Regions from separate parts of the Alicyclobacillus fodiniaquatilis genome, predicted to be linked through region 2. Evidence: riboswitches for the same ligand, from Rfam matches in the RefSeq annotation. Region 2 holds a riboswitch; the other holds the start of a gene.
The links. Region 2 has a riboswitch for ZMP and ZTP ahead of serA (phosphoglycerate dehydrogenase). Riboswitches for the same ligand answer to the same signal wherever they lie in the genome.
Positions count from the first base shown of each region.

Region 1: linked by a shared signal. The riboswitch ahead of ACFSB2_RS14405 (serine hydroxymethyltransferase) and the one ahead of serA (phosphoglycerate dehydrogenase) in region 2 are both predicted to bind ZMP and ZTP.

Region 1 is NZ_JBHUCX010000035.1:231,451-237,471, forward strand. It holds gene ACFSB2_RS14380 (endonuclease/exonuclease/phosphatase family protein) at 1-466, shown strand, start outside; gene ACFSB2_RS14385 (hypothetical protein) at 535-1,632, shown strand; gene ACFSB2_RS14390 (type I phosphomannose isomerase catalytic subunit) at 1,650-2,753, shown strand; gene ACFSB2_RS14395 (proline iminopeptidase-family hydrolase) at 2,777-3,643, shown strand; gene dps (DNA starvation/stationary phase protection protein Dps) at 3,834-4,316, opposite strand; ZMP/ZTP riboswitch at 4,447-4,524, shown strand; gene ACFSB2_RS14405 (serine hydroxymethyltransferase) at 4,612-5,931, shown strand; gene ACFSB2_RS14410 (DUF2161 family putative PD-(D/E)XK-type phosphodiesterase) at 5,989-6,021, shown strand, end outside.
Region 2 is NZ_JBHUCX010000092.1:164,483-170,503, forward strand. It holds gene serC (3-phosphoserine/phosphohydroxythreonine transaminase) at 1-17, opposite strand, end outside; gene serA (phosphoglycerate dehydrogenase) at 30-1,616, opposite strand; ZMP/ZTP riboswitch at 1,680-1,762, opposite strand; gene ACFSB2_RS22215 (aspartate kinase) at 2,126-3,370, opposite strand; gene argH (argininosuccinate lyase) at 3,480-4,856, opposite strand; gene ACFSB2_RS22225 (argininosuccinate synthase) at 4,853-6,021, opposite strand, start outside.

The sequences.
Region 1 (6,021 bases), on a different contig from region 2:
GGACAGCGCCTGTGTGCGCATCTGCACCTGGGCAGACTTCACCCTGAAGGAAGACCCTAGCGTGACCTTCACCTTCTTCAACACCCATTTGGACCACGTCAGTCAACAGGCCCGCGAGCAAGGCGCAAAGTTGATTTGCCAACGCATGGCCCAGAAACGCGCCGCAGGCGCCCACACACTGATTCTCACGGGCGACATGAATGCGGAACCAACCAACGCCGTGATTCAATTCTTCCGCGGCGCACAGCAAATTGACGGTGAGACGACAGATCTGGTGGATGCTTACAGCGCGTCGAATGAACCCGTCAAACACACATTCCACGGATTCCACGACGAGGGCGTCACCATTGACTATATCTTTACGACACCGAATGTCACTATCAACAACGTCAAAGTAGATCAAGAGAAACACCTGGGGCGGCTACCGTCGGATCACTTCCCGGTCATCGCTTCGCTTGAATTGTAAGCCGCTTTCCCTGTACACCGCCACCTTCGTTCACTTACATCTTGGTCTCTACGAAAGGATTGAGCTTCATGAAGCGCACAAGCACCGTCGCTGTCGCAGCCGGCTTGTTGTCATTAGGCACCTTTTTACCGATGTCGTTTGCAGCGAGCGAAACACAATTTACCGCGAAAATAGATGTAAACGGTCAGCAAATTTCGGCGCCAACCGCCATTGCGGCATACGATGGCCAAACAAAAACCACATATATCCCTATCTATTATGTCGATCAGGCTTTGAAAGCGGCTGGTTTTGTCGCCAGTTGGGACGGTACTTCACAGACCTGGAGTCTACTTTCCAGCGCGGGTGTCGGCGCTGGCATCGCTGTAGGTTCTGGCAATGCAAACATCGACGTCAATGGCAAACTGGTGAAAAAAATCAATACGCTCGTCGCACATGATCCGAGCGCGGGCAGCAATGCACAGGAAACGGTGTACATGCCCATCTACTATGTGGATGAAATCATCAAAAGTTTTGGCTCTCCGCTCACATGGAACGGTAAAACGTGGAATATCGGCAATTATGGCGGCGTCTTTCAAATTGAAGGCGCGACCAGTATGAAAAGCGGCGCTTCCGAGCAGCTTGCGCTCACGGCGACAAAAGGCGGCACCATCACCGTTCCAGCGCAGGATGTCAACTGGACTGTGAAGGGACAAGGACAGGCCTCGGTAGATGACGAAGGAAATTTCTCATCCAGCACGCCGGGTGTTTACACCGTCACTGCAACCTATGGCAATAACGATGCAACAACGCAAATTGAGGTATACGGCCAACCAGCTCAAGTCATCGTCGGATTTACCAATACGACCAAAAACAGCGATGGGACGCTCAACAACACCATCCAAGTGCGTGTATGCGACGATACAGCACTCGACAACACGGTGAGCGATTTCAATGGCACCGTGCAACTTGCCCTCAGTCCTGACAGTGGCACATTTGCCAATGGCGGCATAGTGGACATTCAAAACGGTGTGGGCACCATCACCCTGACAAGTCCGCAAACCCTTCCAAGTGGAACAGAGACCATCACTAGCTCCAATTTGTTGTCCAGTGACGGTACAGCGTTGACCAACATCAATTACGGATCTATCCAGTTCTCTTACACGGCTTTGGCTCAATACTTGGGATAGAGACAACGGAGGGCTTTATGTATCAGGATATGGCACACAAAATTTTACGACTTTCTTCTACGCGGGTTTGGCGGACGTATGATGGCGGCGCAGAGCTTGAGCGCTGGCAAGGCGGCGCCAATCCGCAGGATGGCACGTTTCCCGAAGAATGGATTGCTTCCGTCGTCAAAGCGCGCAATCCAGCGCGAGATGGCGTTGTCAACGAAGGGCTGAGCGAAGTGCTCCTTGCTAACGGCGAAACAGTGCTTTTAAAAGACCTCATCGATGCAGAGCCGCGCGCTTTTTTAGGAGATAAACACTGCGAGCGGTACGGCGACAATCCGGCCGTATTGGTTAAAGTGATCGACTCACTAGGCAGATTGACCATCCAGGTGCATCCAGACAAGCAGTTTGCCAAAGCCGTCTTTGGTTCAGACTATGGCAAAACAGAAGCGTGGTATATTCTCGGCGGTCGAGAAGTGAACGGGGAAGCGCCCTATGTGTTATTGGGCTTCAAGCCCGGCGTCACACGCGAAAGCTGGCAGCGTTTGTTCGCTACTCAAGATATTGCTGGCATGATGAACGCACTGCACAAAATCCCCGTGCATCCGGGCGAGATCTATCTGATTGAAGGCGGTGTTCCCCATGCCATTGGCTCCGGTTGTTTTCTGATTGAGATTCAGGAGCCGACCGACTATACCATCCGCCTCGAACGGACGACACCGCAGGGGAATACGGTCTCTGACGAAATGTGTCATCAAGGGGCAGGGTTCGAGAAGATATTCGACTGCTTCCACTATGACACGCTGACCCTGGACGAAACACTGCAGCGTTGGCGCATCAGCGCCAAAATCATCCACAGCGATGAAGCGGCTGAGGAAGCCGTGCTGATTGGCGAAGACAGCACTTCCCTGTTTGGCATGAACCGCCTGTCCATCAAGGGGCGCTACGCAAAAGAAATGAACGGAAGTTTTGCGGCGCTGATTGTGGTTTCCGGCGCTGGGCAGTTGCACTATGGAGATGAACAGCTTGCTGTCAAACAAGGGGACACGCTGTTTATTCCTGCGGCAGTGGCGAAAGTCGGCTTTGAAAGCGCCGATGGTGACTTAGAAATCATCATGTGTTTCCCCCCTGCGTCTTAATCTCGATAAGAAGGTGCTAACAGATGCATAAAGAAGGGTTTGTCCAAGTTGAAGGCGGGCGTGTCTGGTATCAGATGTCCGGTGACGTCACCAAGACGCCGCTGGTCGTCCTGCACGGCGGTCCCGGCAGTGCCCACCTCTCCATGAGGCCCCTTTCTGCCTTAGCGGATGAACGGCCCGTGATTCTGTATGATCAGTTGGGTTGTGGGCAATCAGACAGGCCCACAGATAAATCCTTATGGCGGATAGATAGATTTGTGCGCGAACTGGCGACGCTGCGCACGGCGCTCGATTTGGAGAAAGTGCATCTGCTCGGTCACTCCTGGGGCACGATGCTGTTGGCCGACTATCTTTTAACCGAACCAGAAGGTGTAAAGAGCGCAGTATTTTCGAGTCCTTGCCTCAGCGCGCCTCGCTGGATGGCAGACGCCATGCGTTATCGCCGCGATTTGCCAGAGGAGATTCAAAACATCCTCAACGCGTGTGAGGCAAGTGGAGATACGGATTCCGCCGCATACAAGGAAGCGTCGAAAGCGTACATGAATAAGCACGTCTGCCGGATCGAAATCCCAGCAGAACAGCGCCAAGCGCGTAATGCTGCTTTTGGCGCAGCGGTGTACAACACGATGTGGGGGCCATCGGAGTTTTTTGCGACTGGCAATCTCAAGGATTATGACCGAACAAGCCGGTTGCCTGAAATCGACGTGCCCGCGCTGTTTACTTGTGGTCATTACGACGAAGCCTCGCCCGACTCCACGAGATATTACCATTCGCTCGTGCCGGGATCGCGCTTTCACGTGTTTTCGAATAGCGCGCACATGCCTCAAGTGGAACAGACGGATGAGTACATTCGCGTGATACGGACGTTTCTGCAGGATGTTGAAGCGTGATCGCATGGGTCAGAAGGTAAAGTAGCAACCATCCGCGGTAAACAAGCGCGTGCCGGGAAGGCTGCACGCGCTTGTTTGTGGTTATTGCTGCGGCAGGGACACATCAAGGTTCCAGGGGCCATTGAAAAAAAGGTGGCCAATGCCACCCCCTTTTCAACATCACACAAAACACCGATGATTGAACAATTGCCTACTCGGACAGGTGCGCTTCCAAAAACCAAAGATCCTTGTCCAACTGGCGTGACACTTCGGTGAAGAGGTCTGATGTATCCGGATCTTCATCGGCAGTTGTTACAACCGCCTCACGCGCGCTGTTTGCAACTACAGCCCAACGGTCTACCAGTGCACTCATAACTGACGAATCTTTCGTCGTCTCCAGTGCCCAAACCGGCAACGAAGTTTGCGCGGCAATGGTTTGCACAGGAGCACCTGCGATGCCACCCAGCGCGGTGACTCGTTCAGCTACGGTGTCCGTCAATTCGAAAAGATGTCCAGCCAATTCATCAAACAACTCGTGGTACGCGATGAAATGTGGCCCCCGCACATTCCAGTGCGCCACCTTCGTCTGTATCAAAAGGTCAGTGAGATCTACCACGTGTTTATTGAGTATTTCCGCCATACGTCGCTTTACGTCATCGGGTAAATTGTTGCGTATTTTTCTCAATTCGGACATTGGAATCCCCTCGCTCTTCAAAATTAACCCTGCAGGTCACATATTATAAACAACTGAAATATGAGGATAGTATGCCCCAAAGCACCCTTGTTTCCGATCAGATGTCGCTGTATGATAAAAATAACTGCATACCACGATGCGTGACTGGCGGAACGTGGAAAACCACAGGGGAGCGCATGGTGATTCGCCGACCGCCTGGGCAAGAGGTATTTGAGAAACTCAAATACCTCTTTGTTTTTCTCCCTCATTTTGGTGAAAAACAAGTGTGCAACACACACGCAAAGGCGGTGCTTTTATGTTAGGCGAATTGAAACAAGCCATTTCCATGCACGATCCTGAGGTCGCTGCGCTGATTGCAGCAGAAGATGTGCGTCAACAGCAGACGATTTGTTTGATTCCTTCGGAGAACTACGCCTCCAAGTATGTCCTGGCTGCTTTGGCCACATCGTTTACCAACAAATATTCTGAGGGTTACCCCTACCGCTGGCAAGACGGCGACAAAGTGGCCCGCAACGGTCGTTACTATCAAGGGCAGGCGAACACCGATGCACTTGAACATTTGGCGATGCAAAGAGCCTTGGATTTATTTACGCCAAATCCGGAACGCTATCACGCCAATGTGCAGCCGCTCAGCGGCTCGCCAGCAAATCTTGCTGTGTTGAACGCTTGCCTCGAACCCGGTGACACGTTCATGGGCTTGAGCCTCCAACACGGCGGCCATCTCACACACGGGCACAATGTCAGTGTCACGGGGCGCTACTATCAGGCAGTCCACTACCATTTGAACGATGATGAAGTCATCAATTATGCGGAAGTCCGCGCACTGGCTGAAAAACATCGGCCAAAATTGATCTTCTGCGGCGCGACGGCCTATCCGCTCATCATCGATTTTGCGCAACTTGGCGAGATCGCCAAAGCTGTCGGCGCATTGTTGGTCGCCGATGTCTCGCACATCAACGGCCTGTGTATTGCCGGGCAACATCCACATCCGTTCCCGCACGCTGATGTCCTGACCACCACGACCCACAAAATGCTGCGTGGACCGCGGGCGGGCTTGATTATCTGCCGCAAGGAATTGGGTGAAGCGATAGATCGGTCTGTGTTCCCTGGCCTCCAAGGCGGCCCGCATATGAACACGATTACGTCCATGGCCATCGCGCTGCAAGAGGCGGCAACAGAAAGCTACCAAGCATATGCGGCGCAAATTGTGAAGAATGCCAAACGTCTAGCGCAGACGCTGCAACAAGCCGGGTTTCGATTGGTCGGCGGCGGCACGGAAAACCATCTTCTCCTGATTGACGCTGTGCAAAGCGCAGAGAACGTTCGCTCCAAGAGCGGCGGCTACTTGGCTGCTCGTTTAGAAAAAGCGGGCATCATCGTCAACAAAAATACATTGCCCGGGGATGACAAGCCTTGGTTGCCGACAGGAATCCGCATCGGCACACCAGCAGTGACCACACTTGGCATGGTGGAGCAGGATATGGACGTCATCGCGAACTGGATAACACGGGTAGCTGGTTGTAAAGACGATGATGGAACACTGCTCACTGTCAAACAGGAAGTAGAATCGTTCATGGCAGCGCGAGAGATTCCGGAGGCCTTTGCCCAGTCATAAGGTGACTGGGCACGCCGGATCCTAGTGGCGCGCGCCATCTGGGGAGGAGTTTAACCCATGAGTCAGACTGTGCGCGAGACAGATCTCTAT
Region 2 (6,021 bases):
TTATCTATCCGGTGCATGTCATTCCCTCCTCACAGTTCGATTGCCCGCACCATGGAAATACCATCTACCTTCGCGATCTCGGCGATGACATCGCTCGACAATGCCCTGTCTACCGTCAACAGCATCACGGCTTCGCCGCCGCTCTCCCGGCGACCGACCTGCATGCCCGCGATGTTGATGCGCAAATTGCCGAGGCATGTGCCAATGTGTCCGATCATTCCGGGTTTATCCACGTGGCGCGTAAACAGCAAATTGCCTTCAATCGGCATGTCGATTGCATAGCCATCCAACTCGACTAAACGCGGACCAGATTCATGATATAATGTGCCGCCTACCCGATGCGTCCCATTTTCTGTGACGAACGAGATGGAAATTTCATTCGTGTAGACAAGTCCGCGCGACTCGCGCACTTCCTTGACGCGCAGCCCTGCTTCTTCCGCAAATGTGAGCGCGTTGACATAGTTGATATCGTCGCTGTATTGAAATCCGAATAGCCCCTTGAGCACCGTTCTGGTCAAATAGCCGCCATCTCGTCCCGCAGCATCGCCAGTGTACGTGACGGTCATTTCCGAAGGCGCGCCTTGCGCAATATGCGCCGCGAACAGGCCCAGTTTTTCCGCAAGCACAAGATAGGGCGCCAATTGCGCCTTCTGCTGCGCATTCAAACTCGGTAGATTGACCGCATGCTCAAACGGTTCGTCCATGAGCACGTGAATCACTTGCTCTGCGACCTGAATCGCCACGTTTTCTTGCGCCTCCACCGTCGAAGCGCCGAGATGTGGCGTCAGAATGACATTTTCAAATTGACGCAAAGGATGATCTTCCAGTAAGGGCTCCGACTCGAACACATCCAACGCCGCGCCTGCAACGCGTTCTTCCGCCAAAGCTTCACATAGGGCCTGTTCATCAATGATGCCGCCGCGCGCGCAGTTGACAATGCGAACTGTTGGTTTTACCAGCGACAGCCGCTCTCTGCCAATCAGGTGGTGCGTCTCCTTCGTCAACGGTGTATGAACCGTGATAAAATCGGCGCCAGCGACCGCCTCGTCAATACTTGCCTTGACAACACCCAAGCTGTTTGCGCGTTCCTCTGTCAAAAATGGATCAAAACCAAGCACTTGCATGCCGAACACTTTCGCGCGTTTCGCCACTTCTGTGCCGATTCTGCCCATGCCCAGCACAGCGAGTGTCTTGCCACGCAATTCAACACCCACCCAACGCTTGCGGTTCCATTTCCCGCCGAGCAAGTCCCGATTCGCCGCTGGGATATGCCGCGCCAAACTGATCATCATGGCGAACGTGTGCTCAGCCGCAGCGATGGTGTTGCCGTCCGGCGCATTGATGACCAGCACGCCTTGTTTTGTCGCAGCCTCCAAATCGATATTGTCCACGCCCACACCTGCGCGGCCAATCACTTTTAGGCGTTTGCCGGCTGCAATGACCGCTTCATTCACCATGGTCTGTGAACGAACGACAAGCGCATCCGCCTCTGCAATGGCTTCTAGCAGCTCCGTTTCCGATAGATTTGTTTGCACGTCGACCTGTACGTCTGGAACACCTTCCAATACTTCAATCCCACTCTTAGCAATATCGTCTGTGACCAATATGCGGAACATCCATGCTTCCCCCTTGTTCAAAAAACAGCCTACAAAAAAGCCACCAGGACACTTTGAACCAAATCAAAGCGCCCAGGCGGCCGGCATCGCAACACGTCGCACTCCCCTGTGGTATGGTCCACTATCCGCCAGTCATGCAACGTTTTATTGGTGATTTCATGGTTTTACACGTCCTACGACAACGCCATTTACAGTTACAACGTTTCAGAACCGCAACCATCCATGTCGATGGAAAGCGCGCAAACAGCGCACTGCCAGACCACCGAATTTATTTTCAGGATAGACCGCCATGCGTGATGCATCCCACACCAGCAGAATCATGAAAATGTCAGTCAATCGAGGCATCGCGGATGGCGCACGCACAGGTATCAACTTTATTTTCAGGATAGAAGAGGTTGTATACATGCGTCAAGTAGAAGAGCCAAAATATATTCTATACTGAACATTCCAATACAGCAACCGAAACCCAAACCAGCCAGTTCGCATACACAAAACTGGCTGGTTTCGCATTAAGATTCCGTCACCGTGAGATCAGCTTCCCTCTCCGCTTCAACAAACGTGCGATGCAATGCCTGTACGGCCGCCTCCACATCACCTGCAGGAATCACGCAAGACACCTTGATTTCCGAAGTGCTGACCATCTGCACATGAATATCTGTGTCGCGCAGCGTGACAAACATCTGTGCGGCAACACCAGGATTGCTGATCATGCCTGCCCCGACAATCGACACTTTCGCCAACTCAGCCGCGCTTTCGATCCGCTCGAAATGAAGCCCGTTCCGCAATGTTTCAACGACTTCAACCGCTTTGTCGATGTCTGCCTCATTTACCGTGAATGCGACATCGACCGCAGCCTCACTGACCACACTTTGGACAATGACGTCGACATTGACGCCGTGTTCTGCAAGCTTCGAGAAGATGGATGCCAACCCGTGCTGCTTTGTCGGCACACCAATGACCGCAATCCGCGCCACCTGACGTTCAAATGCGATGCCTGTAACGACCTGACGCTCTTCCATTTGATTCTCCATCATAGACACGACTTGTGTTCCATCCTCCTCTGAAAAACTCGAACGAACGATTAACCGCACCGAAAAATGCTTGGCATTTTCAACCGCGCGCGGGTGCAAAACCTGTGCGCCGAGGTTGGCCAACTCCAGCATTTCATCGTATGTGACATAGTCCAGCTTCTTCGCTTGCCGCACCACACGCGGATCTGTCGTATAAACCCCATCGACATCCGTATAAATTTCACACGCGTCCGCTTCGAGCGCAGCCGCCAGCGCCACCGCCGACGTATCGGAACCGCCGCGTCCAAGCGTTGTAATCTGGCCTGCTGCAATCCCTTGAAAACCAGTTACAATCGGTGTAATTCCTTGTTCCAACAATGTCTTCAACGCGTTTGTGTCAATCGACGTGATGCGGGCGTTTTTATGCACCGCCTCTGTCTCAATCCCTGCCTGCCACCCCGTCAAGGACATCGCAGGACAGCCAATGTGAATCAAACGCATGGCCAACAGACTTGCAGACACCTGTTCTCCTGTCGCCAAGAGACTGTCCATCTCCCGGTCAGCGGGCTTATCCACAAGCTCACTTGCCAATGTCACCAAAGCATCTGTACTATGCCCCATCGCCGAAACCACGACGACGCACTGATCCCCTTTGGCCACAGTTCTGCGCACACGCTCGGCAACCGCCCGGATTCGCTCCGTCGTGCCGACTGATGTGCCGCCATATTTTTGTACAATGAGCACGGTCTCCACTCCTTACAGTTGCGGTACCTCTCTCTATTTTGCCTATCATACCGCACATGACAGGGATCGAAAAGCCCGTGCTACAAAATTCCGATTTATTCCACAGACTTCAAGCCAAGCCGCAGCGTTCTTTTGCCAACGCCAGCTGCAATTGGACCGCAGAAGGCGCAGTTCCGCCCCGCGATTGGCGGGCGCGCACAACCGATGAGGGCGACAGGATATCATAGACGTCTTCACCGATTGCAGCGACTTTTTCCTGCAAGAAAGCCAGAGGCAAACCAGCGAGGTTCGTTCGCCGCCCAATGGCAGTCTGCACCCACTCGCCGACAATGGCGTGCGCTTCGCGAAATGGCACGCCCAAGCGCACGAGATGGTCAGCCAAGTCCGTGGCATTGGAAAAATCGTGGGCGAATGCCGCTTCCAGTCGATCCGTCCGGATTTGCATGCTCGAAATCGTCCCCGCCATCAAATGAAGTGCCGGTATGACCGTGTCGACGGTGTCAAAGGCGCCCTCTTTGTCTTCTTGCAAATCTTTGTTGTAGGCTAAAGGAAGTCCCTTTAACACCGTAAATAAACCCAGCAAATGGCCATACACACGCCCCGTCTTGCCCCGAATCAACTCCGGCACATCTGGGTTTTTCTTCTGTGGCATCATGCTCGAACCCGTCGCATACCGATCCGCCAGTTCGATCCAGCCAAACTCCTCCGTCGACCACAGCACCAACTCTTCTGACAAACGAGACAAATGCGTCATGATGGTCGACGAGGCAAACAGCAGTTCCAAGAGATAATCCCGGTCAGATACAGCATCCAACGAATTTTCGTACAATTGCGTAAAGCCAAGCTCGTCCGCGACCATCTGTCGGTCGATTGGGAATGTGGTCCCAGCCAGGGCGCCCGCGCCCAGCGGCATCATATCCGCATGCGCCAACAGCGTTTGAAACCGCTGCTTATCGCGTTCCAACATCCATACATACGCCAAAAAATGATGTGCCAACAAGACGGGTTGCGCTCTTTGCAAATGGGTAAAACCAGGGATGATGACCTCAAAATGCTGTTCCGCCTGTGTCGTGAGCGCTTGTTGCAACGTTTTGATGGCATCGAGAGTCTCACCGCAGACGTCCCGGACAAACAAGTGCATGTCCAAGGCAACTTGGTCATTGCGGCTTCTTCCTGTATGTAACTTGCCCGCCACTGGCCCGATACGTTCCGTCAAAAGTCGTTCGACATTCATGTGGATATCTTCATCGTCGAGACGAAATTCAATCTTCCCTGCTTCGATATCCTGCGCCAACGCTGTCAAACCGTCGATGATCTCGCGTCCTTCAGCAGCCGAGATGATCCCGCACGCCGCAAGCATGCGGGCGTGCGCGATGGATCCGGCCAAATCGTAGGCAGCAAGTCGGTTGTCAAACGAAATGGAAGCCGTGTATTTCAGCACCAAGTCGTCTGTGTCTTCGCCAAAACGGCCTCCCCAGAGCTTCATACGATACTCTCTTCCCCTGCCGCAATGACGGAAACACCCAGGTCATCCATCGCTGTTTCACTCGTCCCTTGCGCATGCAGGGTTGCATGGACAGTCGTCGGCAAGCCCCACAGGGAGATGAATCCAACCGCAGCCATGTGATCAAACGAATCCCCCGTCGTGTACGTGGCGAGATCGTGGCGGTACAGGGAATATGGAGATTGACGGCCAGTCACTTGGGCTTGACCCTTGTACAGCTTGACACGCACAGTGCCTGTGACATGCGTCTGTGTTTGATCGATAAATGCGTCGAACGCCTGCTTGAGCGGCGAGAACCAGAGACCGTTGTAAATCAGCTTGCTATATTCCAGTTCCAAGCCCATCTTGTACTGCAGCACCTCGCGTGTCAGTGTGAGATGCTCCAATTCTTGGTGCGCCGTGATCAAAACGCGCGCAGCCGGCGATTCGTACACTTCACGCGATTTGATGCCGACAAGCCGATTTTCGACGTGATCGATCCGGCCGACGCCGTGCTTGCCGCAAATGCTGTTCAACTGATGAATCAACGTCTCCAACGGTAGCGTTTGACCGTTCAACGCAACCGGAACCCCTTGCTCAAAGGCAATCAGCACATCCTCAGCGACATCTGGCGCAGCCTCTGGCGCGACAGTCCACTCAAACGCCCCTTCCGGCGCAGCCTGCCATGGATCTTCCAACACGCCGCACTCGATGGCACGTCCCCACAGATTGGCGTCAATGCTGTACGGATTATCGAGATTGACCGGAATGGGCACATTGTGTTCGTCCGCATACCGGATCTCTTCATCCCGGGTAAAGCCCCATTCTCTGACCGGCGCCACCACTTTTAAATCTGGCGCCAACGCCTTGATGGACACCTCAAACCGCACCTGGTCGTTGCCTTTTCCCGTACAACCGTGCGCGACGGCAACCGCCCCTTCTGCCGCCGCGACTTCCACCAACAATTGCGCGATCAAAGGACGTGACAACGCCGAAGCCAGTGGATATTTCCCTTCGTAAAGCGCATTTGCTTTCAACGCTGGTGCGATAAACTGCTTGGCGAAGCGGTTTTTAGCATCAATTTTGTACGATTTGATGGCCCCCACTTGAATCGCCTTGTCTTGGACCGCCTGCAGATTGGCCCCTTCACCGACATCAAGACACATCG